Regions from separate parts of the Lysinibacillus sp. FSL K6-0075 genome, predicted to be linked through region 1. Evidence: riboswitches for the same ligand, from Rfam matches in the RefSeq annotation. Region 1 holds a riboswitch; each other region holds the start of a gene.
The links. Region 1 has a riboswitch for thiamine pyrophosphate ahead of MHB65_RS12920 (ABC transporter substrate-binding protein). Riboswitches for the same ligand answer to the same signal wherever they lie in the genome.
Positions count from the first base shown of each region.

Region 2: linked by a shared signal. The riboswitch ahead of thiT (energy-coupled thiamine transporter ThiT) and the one ahead of MHB65_RS12920 (ABC transporter substrate-binding protein) in region 1 are both predicted to bind thiamine pyrophosphate.
Region 3: linked by a shared signal. The riboswitch ahead of thiW (energy coupling factor transporter S component ThiW) and the one ahead of MHB65_RS12920 (ABC transporter substrate-binding protein) in region 1 are both predicted to bind thiamine pyrophosphate.

Region 1 is NZ_CP151947.1:2,626,418-2,629,592, reverse strand. It holds gene parC (DNA topoisomerase IV subunit A) at 1-1,011, shown strand, start outside; TPP riboswitch at 1,132-1,242, shown strand; gene MHB65_RS12920 (ABC transporter substrate-binding protein) at 1,397-2,392, shown strand; gene MHB65_RS12915 (thiamine-binding protein) at 2,394-2,684, shown strand; gene MHB65_RS12910 (ABC transporter permease) at 2,684-3,175, shown strand, end outside.
Region 2 is NZ_CP151947.1:4,241,746-4,244,920, forward strand. It holds gene map (type I methionyl aminopeptidase) at 10-765, opposite strand; gene thiT (energy-coupled thiamine transporter ThiT) at 928-1,488, opposite strand; TPP riboswitch at 1,623-1,730, opposite strand; gene MHB65_RS21230 (DUF4870 domain-containing protein) at 1,858-2,181, shown strand; gene MHB65_RS21235 (hypothetical protein) at 2,237-2,359, shown strand; gene MHB65_RS21240 (SMC family ATPase) at 2,401-3,175, opposite strand, start outside.
Region 3 is NZ_CP151947.1:900,488-903,662, forward strand. It holds gene MHB65_RS04150 (VWA domain-containing protein) at 1-239, shown strand, start outside; gene thiW (energy coupling factor transporter S component ThiW) at 732-1,232, opposite strand; TPP riboswitch at 1,327-1,434, opposite strand; gene MHB65_RS04160 (MFS transporter) at 1,501-2,697, opposite strand.

The sequences.
Region 1 (3,175 bases):
TTTACAGAGCCACGTCGCTCGAAGATTGAGCAAGAAATTGAAGAAATTAAAATTACATTAGATGTCCTTGTGCCAAGTGAAGAGGTTGTCGTGACAGTGACGAAGGACGGTTATATTAAACGTACATCGACACGTTCTCATGCCGCTTCAAATGGGCAAGATTTTGCCATGAAGGATTCGGATTATTTATTGTATGAAGCAAACTTAAATACACAGCACCATCTATTGCTGTTCACAAATCGTGGTAATTATATTTATCAGCCTGTTCATGAGCTTCCTGACATACGCTGGAAGGACCTGGGCCAGCATATTTCCAGTATTGTCCCAACAGGGGAAGATGAATCGATTATTGCGGTTTATGGCTTCGAAACATTTGAACAGCCAAATACGTATGTCTTCACAGCCACAAAAGATGGTCAAATTAAGCGCTCACCACTCGCAGACTATGCGGTAACACGTTATTCAAAGCCAATTAAAACGATGAACGTCAAGGCTGGTGATGCGATGATCTATGCATCGTTTGTGACGGATGATGTAGAACTGATGCTAACAACGGATACAGCCTATGCGATTCGTTTCCCGATGGAGGAACTACCCGTTACAGGTGTGAAAACAGGCGGTGTGAAAGGGATCACGCTAAAAGATGGAGAAGCCTTAGTTGGTGTCAATGTGCTACAGCCTGATGTTACACAATATGTAGTGATTGTGACACAGCGTGGAGCCGTGAAGAAAATGAATGTCGCTGAAGTTGAAGTAGCAAGTCGTGCAAAACGTGGACTAAAAGTATTAACAGAGTTAAAAGCAAATCCTCACCGAATTGTAGCAGTTATACAAGCGACAGACGAGGAGCAGGTTGTGATTGAAACCGAAAAAGGCGTTCAAGAGGTAATTGCTGTACAAGCATTGTCTCGTGCAGATCGCCATTCCAACGGTTCGTTTAAAGTGGATATTGCAACAGATGGGGCGATTTCCCATGTATTAACAGCCAAAAAAGAACAGAAACCTAGCTAATATCATGCCCAGTCTCTTAGGAGAGCTGGGCTTTTGTCTTGAATACAATCGCTATTCAAAAATAGCACCTTGTCATTTAAGTGTAACTATGGGTATAATAATCATCGAAAAGTTCATAGCGAAAGAATGTAGGGGGGCTAGTAGTTGCTAGCTGAGATTGTGTCCGATAGACGCTGACCCTTTGAACCTGATTTGGCTCGTACCAGCGTAGGGAACATCTATTCAAAAAAGCAAAGTTTTGAAGAATGATTGTAATACGTCTGGGAGGAATCCTAGGCGTTTTTTTATGTTTTCAGGCGATAGCTTGAAAACCTTGTATACGCTTTCTTCTGGTGACAACATTCATTCATGAACACTTTCATATTACAAACTGGGAGGCTTTCGCATGAAAAAATGGTTATTTATTCTATTGGCAGCACTTTTGACTTTAGTGGGCTGTAGTGAAAAAGAGGACAAGCAGGCGACTGACAAGCTGAAAAAGGTGTCTGTGGTACTGGATTGGACACCGAATACGAATCATACAGGTCTGTATGTCGCAAAAAAACTCGGTTATTTTGAGGAACAGGGCTTAGATGTTGAGATAATTATGCCTGGTGAGGCGGGCGCAGATCAGCTTGTTGCTTCTGGAAAGGCAGAGTTTGGCGTGAGCTATCAGGAAGGCATTACACAGGCGCGTGTACAAGATGTGCCGCTGGTCTCTATCGCAGCGATTATTCAGCATAATACATCTGGCTTTGCTTCTATTGCATCAAAAGGCATTACATCGCCAAAGGATTTTGAAGGTAAAACTTATGGTGGTTGGGGTGCGCCATTAGAGCAAGCCGTTCTCCAATCATTAATGCAAACAGAAAAGGCAGATATCAATAAGCTAGATATCGTCAATGCAGGGGATTTAGATTTCTTCACAATGATGGAAAAAGACATTGATTTTGCTTGGATTTATTATGCATGGACTGGGATTGAAGCTGAGCTGCGTGGGGAAAAGATTAATATGCTGTATCTAACGGATTATAGTGATCAATTGGATTACTATACACCTGTTCTAGCTACGAATGAAAAAATGCTACAGGACAACCCTGATGTTGTCAAAGCCTTTGTTGCAGCTACATCAAAAGGCTATGAATACGCAATAGAAAACCCAAGTGAAGCGGCTGATATTTTAATCGAAGCAGCTCCAGATTTAGATAAAGAGCTAGTGCATAAAAGTCAGGAATGGCTGGCAGATAAATATCAGGATGATGCCAAGCAATGGGGAGAGCAAAAGCTTTCTGTGTGGGAAAACTATGCAAAATGGATGTCTAGCAATCATGTACTAGAGGGCGAGTTTGATGCGAAACAAGCCTTTACAAATGATTTCTTACCTAAAAAGGAGGCCAATTAAGATGGCAAATTCATTAATCAGTGTGCAAATCATACCAAAGACAGAGAAATATGAAGATGTTATACCTTATGTGGATGCAGCGATTGCTGTGATCGATGCTTCTGGCGTGAAATATGAGGTACATCCATTGGAAACAACGATGGAAGGCGAGCTTTCTACATTGCTCCAAATCATTGAAAAAATGAATGAGAAGATGATCGAGCTTGGTGCCATTAATGTTATTACACAAGTGAAAATTTTATATCAGCCAAAGGGTATTACGATGGATACATTAACGGAGAAATATCAGTAATGAAACGTGCATTGCAAAAGGGAAGGACGATAATTTTTATCGCCTTCCTCTTATTCATATGGGAACTAATCGTGCATTTTGCTGAAGTTCCACATTGGTTATTACCTGCGCCAAGTAGTATTTTGTCGGAAGCCTTTCAGTCGTATCAAACCTTTCTACCACATGTATTTGCTACGGTGCAATTAGCCTTACTAGGTCTGGCCATTGGCATTGCTTGTGGTCTAACGGTGTCGATTGTGTTGCATCGTTTTACATTCATTCGGGAGTTGTTTTATCCAATTCTTATTATGTCGCAAAATGTTCCCATTCTTGTCTTGGCACCATTGCTTATTATTTGGTTTGGCTTTGGCTTATTACCGAAGCTCATTATTATTTGCCTCGTGTGCTTTTTCCCAATTGTCATTGCAGCGATGGATGGATTTAGGCAAACGGCCCCTGAATTAAAGCATTATTTTGCCATGATCGGTGCTACCAAGGCACAAACCTTTTGG
Region 2 (3,175 bases), 1.6 Mb from region 1:
CATTATATCCTATTCTTCGTCTAATGACGTTAGGATAATTGGTTTATCCTTTGTCACAATGACTGAATGTTCGATTTGAGCTACAAGTGATTTATCAGGTGTCACGAATGTCCAGCCATCACCAGCTTCTACAATATGCTCTGCTTTTGCTGAGATAAATGGCTCAACCGCAAGCACCATACCTTCTTTCATAATGGTAGAATCCCATGCATCATAATAGTTTAAAATATGATTTGGCTCATCATGTAAAGATTTACCTAAGCCATGACCTGTTAAATTCATAATAACAGTTAAGTCATTAGCATTCGCCTCACGTTCAACTGCTTTACCAATTTGATTTAATTTAGATCCAGCCTTTACCTTTGTCATTGCTCGATCAAAGGCACTTTTGGCAACACGGCATAGCTTTTCTTTGTCTTCATAGCCTTCACCAACAACAAATGAGATACCTGTGTCAGCAAAGTAGCCGTTTAAGGAGCCAGAAACATCAATATTCACAATATCTCCTTCTTGAATAACACGCTTTCCTGGAATACCATGCGCCACTTCTTCATTGACACTAATACATGTATACCCAGGGAAATCATATTCTCCCTTCGGTCCAGAAATAGCGCCTGCCTCCGCAAACATGCGGCCAGCAATTTCGTCTAGTTCAAGTGTTGTAACACCTGGTTTTGTTGCAGCTTTCATCGCTTCGCGAATTTCAGCACAAATGCGTCCTATTTTTTTAAAAGCTTCAATCTCTTCTTGTGTTTTTACAATCATCTATAACGTCCCTTTCATCTAATATCTATTCTTTAATATAACATAACTTTTTATGCGTATAACGATAAACGCTTTAAATATTGTATGCTTTCCTACTTTGCAAAGTGCTAAAAGAGCTATTCACAATAAAAAAGTCCCCCCACTCATGTGAAGGGACTTGCATTAAGCTTTTCTTTGCATTAATTGTGGAGCGGCTGTGAATAAAAGAACACCAACGATTGCCGTTAATATAGTTGCTGGTAGCATATATGTACCGTTATAGATGATGGAATAGATCCAAGCATTTTGATCGCCAGCATATTCTGCAAAAAATACAGCACCAGCAATTGTATGTGCCGCGTATCGTAAGAAGCCTGCGAAAACGGTACCTATTATAATATAAAGTGCCATTTTTGTTTTGTTCATATGTTTAGCAGCGTCCAACACTGGTCCACGTACAACTGCCGCTAATCCTACAACTGTAAAAGCAACACCATAATCTAGTAATCCTTGTAGCCAGTGCACGATATAGGAACCAAACATTGTTTGCATAACACCCACAAGTAGTCCCGTTGTTAGCCCAGCTACTAGGCCCCAACGAAACGCGATTAACATAATAGGTACCATGACAAGACTAACTGAGCCACCTTGTGCCCATACTTTAAAGGATACCTGATCAAGTACTAGCCCAATCGCTGCAAATATCGCAATCTCCACTAGCATTAACAGTCTTTTTTTGTCCATACATATTCTCTCCTTTGTTCCGATGTAGGATACAAGAGCAGGAATAGAAATGCACTGATATGTCTCTTTCTGACACCATTTTCCCCCAAGAATGAAAAAAACGATGCCAGGACAGAGCCTCACATCGTACAAGTGTCGGTTTCTATCCACATCCCTACGCAAGCGTTAACTTACAGGTTCGAAGAGTCAAGGCATTACGTGCCCAGTCTCAGCTGACATCATCAGCTCCCCTTGTGGTCGTTACATCTGAATTTATTTGAACATTTTCATTGTACGCAAAGGATAGGAGGATTACAACCTCTTCCATACATTATTTTTTTGAAACTTTGCTATTATTCATGCGTAAATATTAAAAAAGGAGGTACAACTATGGAGAATCAAAAAATTTTAGCTGCCTTTAGTTATCTTAGTATTTTCTTCGCCCCTTTCATCGTTCCATTAATTGTGTACATTGTGACAAAAGATAGTGATGTAAAAAAACATTCGATTCGTGCACTTGTCTCTCATTTAATTCCTTTTGTTTTTGGCATCCTGTTCTTTATTGTCTTTGTTTTTTCCACATTTAGTTTAGATCCAACCTCCAGTAATAATACAGTGATGATTATTTGGTTTGCTTCATTCGCCATCTATGCCCTCGTCTCACTTGGTATTGTGATCTGGAATATTATTCAGGCTGTTCGCGTTATCCGTTAATGTTTTATTTTTAAGAGAAACAGGTAGTAGTAATTGTAAAAGGAGCTGTTTTTGGATGAAAGTATCAAACGTTGTGAAAACCGCCGTAAAGTTAGCACCGATTGTTATTCCTATCGTCAGAAAAGTAATGGCTGCAAAAAAGGGAACAACGCCTACAGCCACACCTCGAAAAAAATAAAACGAAGGCGTATTCCTTTTTTTCGGAAATACGCCTTCGTTTTATTTCACTTCAAAATGTGTTTGACTATGTCCATTCAATGTTTTTTCTACATGTAAAACTGCTGGCATCGCAGATTTCAATTCAGGTACATGAGAAATAACGCCAATCATACGACCAGAATCCTGTAAATCAATTAATGTATCAATTGCCTTATTTAGTGATTCCTCATCGAGTGAACCAAAGCCTTCATCAATAAACATCGTTTCAATATGAATATTACCTTGGAAGCTTTGAATCACATCTGCCATTCCCAAAGCAAGACTTAGCGAAGCATTAAATTTTTCGCCTCCTGATAATGTTTTAACATCTCGTAATTGATCCGTATAGGCATCATAAACATCAAGACCAAGTCCACTCTGCTTTGCATGCTTTTCCAATCTATCTGAGCGTCTGAGCTCAAATTGACCGTTTGATAAATGATACAGCCGTATATTGGCAGCTTCTGTAATTTGATCTAAATAATTAATTTGTATATAACGCTCAAAGGATAGCTTTTTCGCGTTTTGTCCATTTAATAATCCATAGAGTTCCTTTACTCGCCCTGCTTCCTGTTCAAGTAATTGAAGCTCTCTCGCTATTTCTTCTACCTTTTCAATAAAGCCCTGGCATGCTTGTGCAAAGCCATTCATCTGTTGCAAACGTTTAAATGCTTCCTCATAGGAAATACGATGCTGTTCTACCCTTGCTTCCATCAACACTAAATCTTGCTTCTCTTTCCCTTGAAGATATGTAGCCCCTTCGGTAATTTGGATTTGCAAAGTGTGTACTTGTAAA
Region 3 (3,175 bases), 1.7 Mb from region 1:
AGGAACCACAAGATGTATTCCGAGACTTTACAACAAAAGGAGCGGATCGACAAAATATTGCTACATGGCTTCTCTTAGCAAGTATGCTTTTATTCTTTATGGATATTACCATAAGACGTTTTGGTTGGAACTTCCTAACGAATGCGAGGAAGAAAGAACCGCTGGTTGAGGAAAAACCTATACAGGCAGAAGACACAAATGTGGCACAGTTATTAAAAGGTATGAAAAAACGATCTTAAAATAGTGGAAGCAGTGCAAAATATTAGATTTTGCACTGCTTTTTTGTATTGTTTGAATAGAGAGTTGTCCCCTTTGTAGAGAGTGGCAAGATGATCTAAAAAGTGGGAGCTTTGCTCATAAAGAGATAGAAAGCGCTCTAAGTTGAGTCAATGCCGCTCGTAAGGAGAAGGAAGGTGCTCTAAATAGAGCCGCAGCCGCTCGTAAGGAGAAGGAAGGCGCTCTAAATTGAGTCGCAGCCGCTCGTAAGGAGATGAAAGACGCTCTAAATAGAGCCGCAGCCGCTCCTAAGGAGAAGAAAAGCGCTCTAAGTTGAGTCCCTGCCGCTCCTAAAGAGAAGAAAGGCGCTCTAAATTGAGTCGCAGCCGCTCCTAAGGAGATGGAAGGCGCTCTAAGTTGAGCTATCGCCGCTCATAAGGAGACGGAAAGCGCTCCAACCAAGGCCATCGCCGCTCATAGAAGGAAGAAAAGCGCTCCAATCTTGGCCACCCCCCTCAATAAAGAGAAGAATTAAACCTCTTTACTAGCTCCGTTTTACGCAAGCTGCTAGCAACCATAACACCTAGAATGGCGCCGATTGTACTTGATGTTAAAAAGGCAGGTAGGAAGAAGAATGCTGCTACAGATGTTCCCATGAATAATTTTGCATAAGGTACGGCAATAAGTGAAGCAAGAATGCCAGTTCCCACAACTTCTCCGATGCCAGCTAACCACATTTTATTGCTATATTTATAGGCAAGGGCCGCACAGAACGCGCCAATGACACTACCAGGGATAGCTAATAGAGAGCCTGTTCCGGTAAGGATTCGAATGACGGCAGTGACAAAGGCAACTATTACTGTTGGTACGGGTCCAAGTATAATGGCTCCTATCACATTAATAGCATGCTGAACGGGGTAAGCACGTGCGATTCCTGTTGGGATAGATACGAAAGTAGAGCCTGCAACAGCAATAGCTACTAATAAAGCCATGACTGTTAATTTACGAATTGACATAAAGTTCACTCCTTTTGATAAAGTTCGTGAGGAAAAATAAAAAGGCCGCTCCCTTTAAACAATAGGAAGCGGCCTTGCGTGTATATAGTGACAACAGCAAGTAGCGCCACTTCCCTCCGCTAGTGTGAACTAGATCAGGTTCAAAGGGTCCGTATATTACCATATACGTCTCAGCCTTTTAAAGACTCCCCTAGTGGTTAAAATCATTCAATTTCGTTGACCAACATTAATGTAACATACTGCTAAAAATAGTCAATGATTTTTCAGACTATTTTGTATCGGGATGCATTAAATGAGGTGCTTTTTTCAATGTCCAGATGAGTGCAAGGAAGAAGCAAGCTAATAATATGATCGATCCGAAAATATATGGACTATTCATATTCCAGTCAAATAATAAACCAGCCAAAGCGGGTCCAATCATATTACCAAGACTCATATAGGCATTATTCAAGCCCGCAGCGAATCCTTGTTCTTTCTCTGCAAGCTTTGAGATGAGTGTATTAACAGCTGGACGAATTAATGTCGTTGCTGTAGAGAAAATCGTTGCTACAACTAATATAAGGGCAAAGCCAGAAACAAATAATATGAAGAAAATAGCAACAGATGCAATAAATAAATTGACAAGGACTACCTTCATTTCACCGAAGCGATTGAATAGTGGTGTAATAATAAACATTTGTACAACTACCCCAAAAGCACCACCGACAACTAATATAATTGCTATGTCCACAGGTGTGTAATTAAACTTTTCTGTCACAAATAATGACAATGTCGTTTGGAAGTTTGCAATTCCGAATGAGAACACCAGCATAATGATAAGCATTACAAAATAAGGCATATGTATGGAACGAGCCATTTGCTTCGCCAGATTGTCTTGCTTTTGCTTCTTTTGTGCAGTGTTTGGTTTGGTAGATGGTAATAAAAAGTAAGATAAAATAGAAGCTAGGATGGCTGCAGCTCCAGCAGTGTAAAATGGAAAATGTAAGCTAACCTTTGCTAAGAAACCACCGATTCCTGGCCCTATCATAAAACCAAGAGACATGGCAGCACCCAACATCCCCATCCCTTTCCCGCGTTCTTCATAGGTTGTGACGTCAGCGACAAAAGCCATAATAGGAGGTGCGACAAAAGCGGAACCTAGGCCACCTAAAAAGCGTGCTAAAAAGAGCATCCATACATCTGTAGCAAGGCCAAAACCGATTTGTGCAAGACCTGTCACGATGAGACCGAAAATAATTAAATTTTTTCGACCGTACTGATCGGAAAGGTTCCCAGCAATAGGAGAAAATACGAATTGAGCTAAGGCGAACGTTGCAATTAGCATACCTAGAACTTGTCCTGCTGCACCAAATATTTTTAAATACTCCGGCATGACAGGAATAATTATGCCAATACTCCCCATTGCGATAAACATATTAAACATTAAAATATACAAAGCCGCCTTATTGGACTTCTGCTGGGTCATCGAATGAACCCCCTTTTTTTGTAATCAAATATAGTACAGTCTATCATAAAGAATTATTGCTTGGCTAATAGTTAAGATTGTAGAACTGGTTCTATATTTAGAATGGTTTTCCACAAAAGTTTTCGTCCGGGCATCTACGAATTGCGAAATAATCCATTTTTGTAATAAAAATGGATGAAAATGAAGCTGTAGAATGGGAGGTGGAAAATTTTATAGCTCCTAAGTTGCAACAACAATGGATGAACTTCGCTTATGTAGAGAGAATAAAAAAATGTGAGTTAGTCTGTAATGACATAAAGGTTGGCTATAAATCCTAGCGATGATATAGCGGCATCAGAAATACTGAGTGAAGGTTATGTAATATAAAAAGTACACTTTCATGGCTTGTTTTTCGATAAAACAATATAAAGTTGTGCATGATAGATGACAATATCTAGATGCAAAGCTACTCCATAACAAATGATGTAGGAATCCTCGA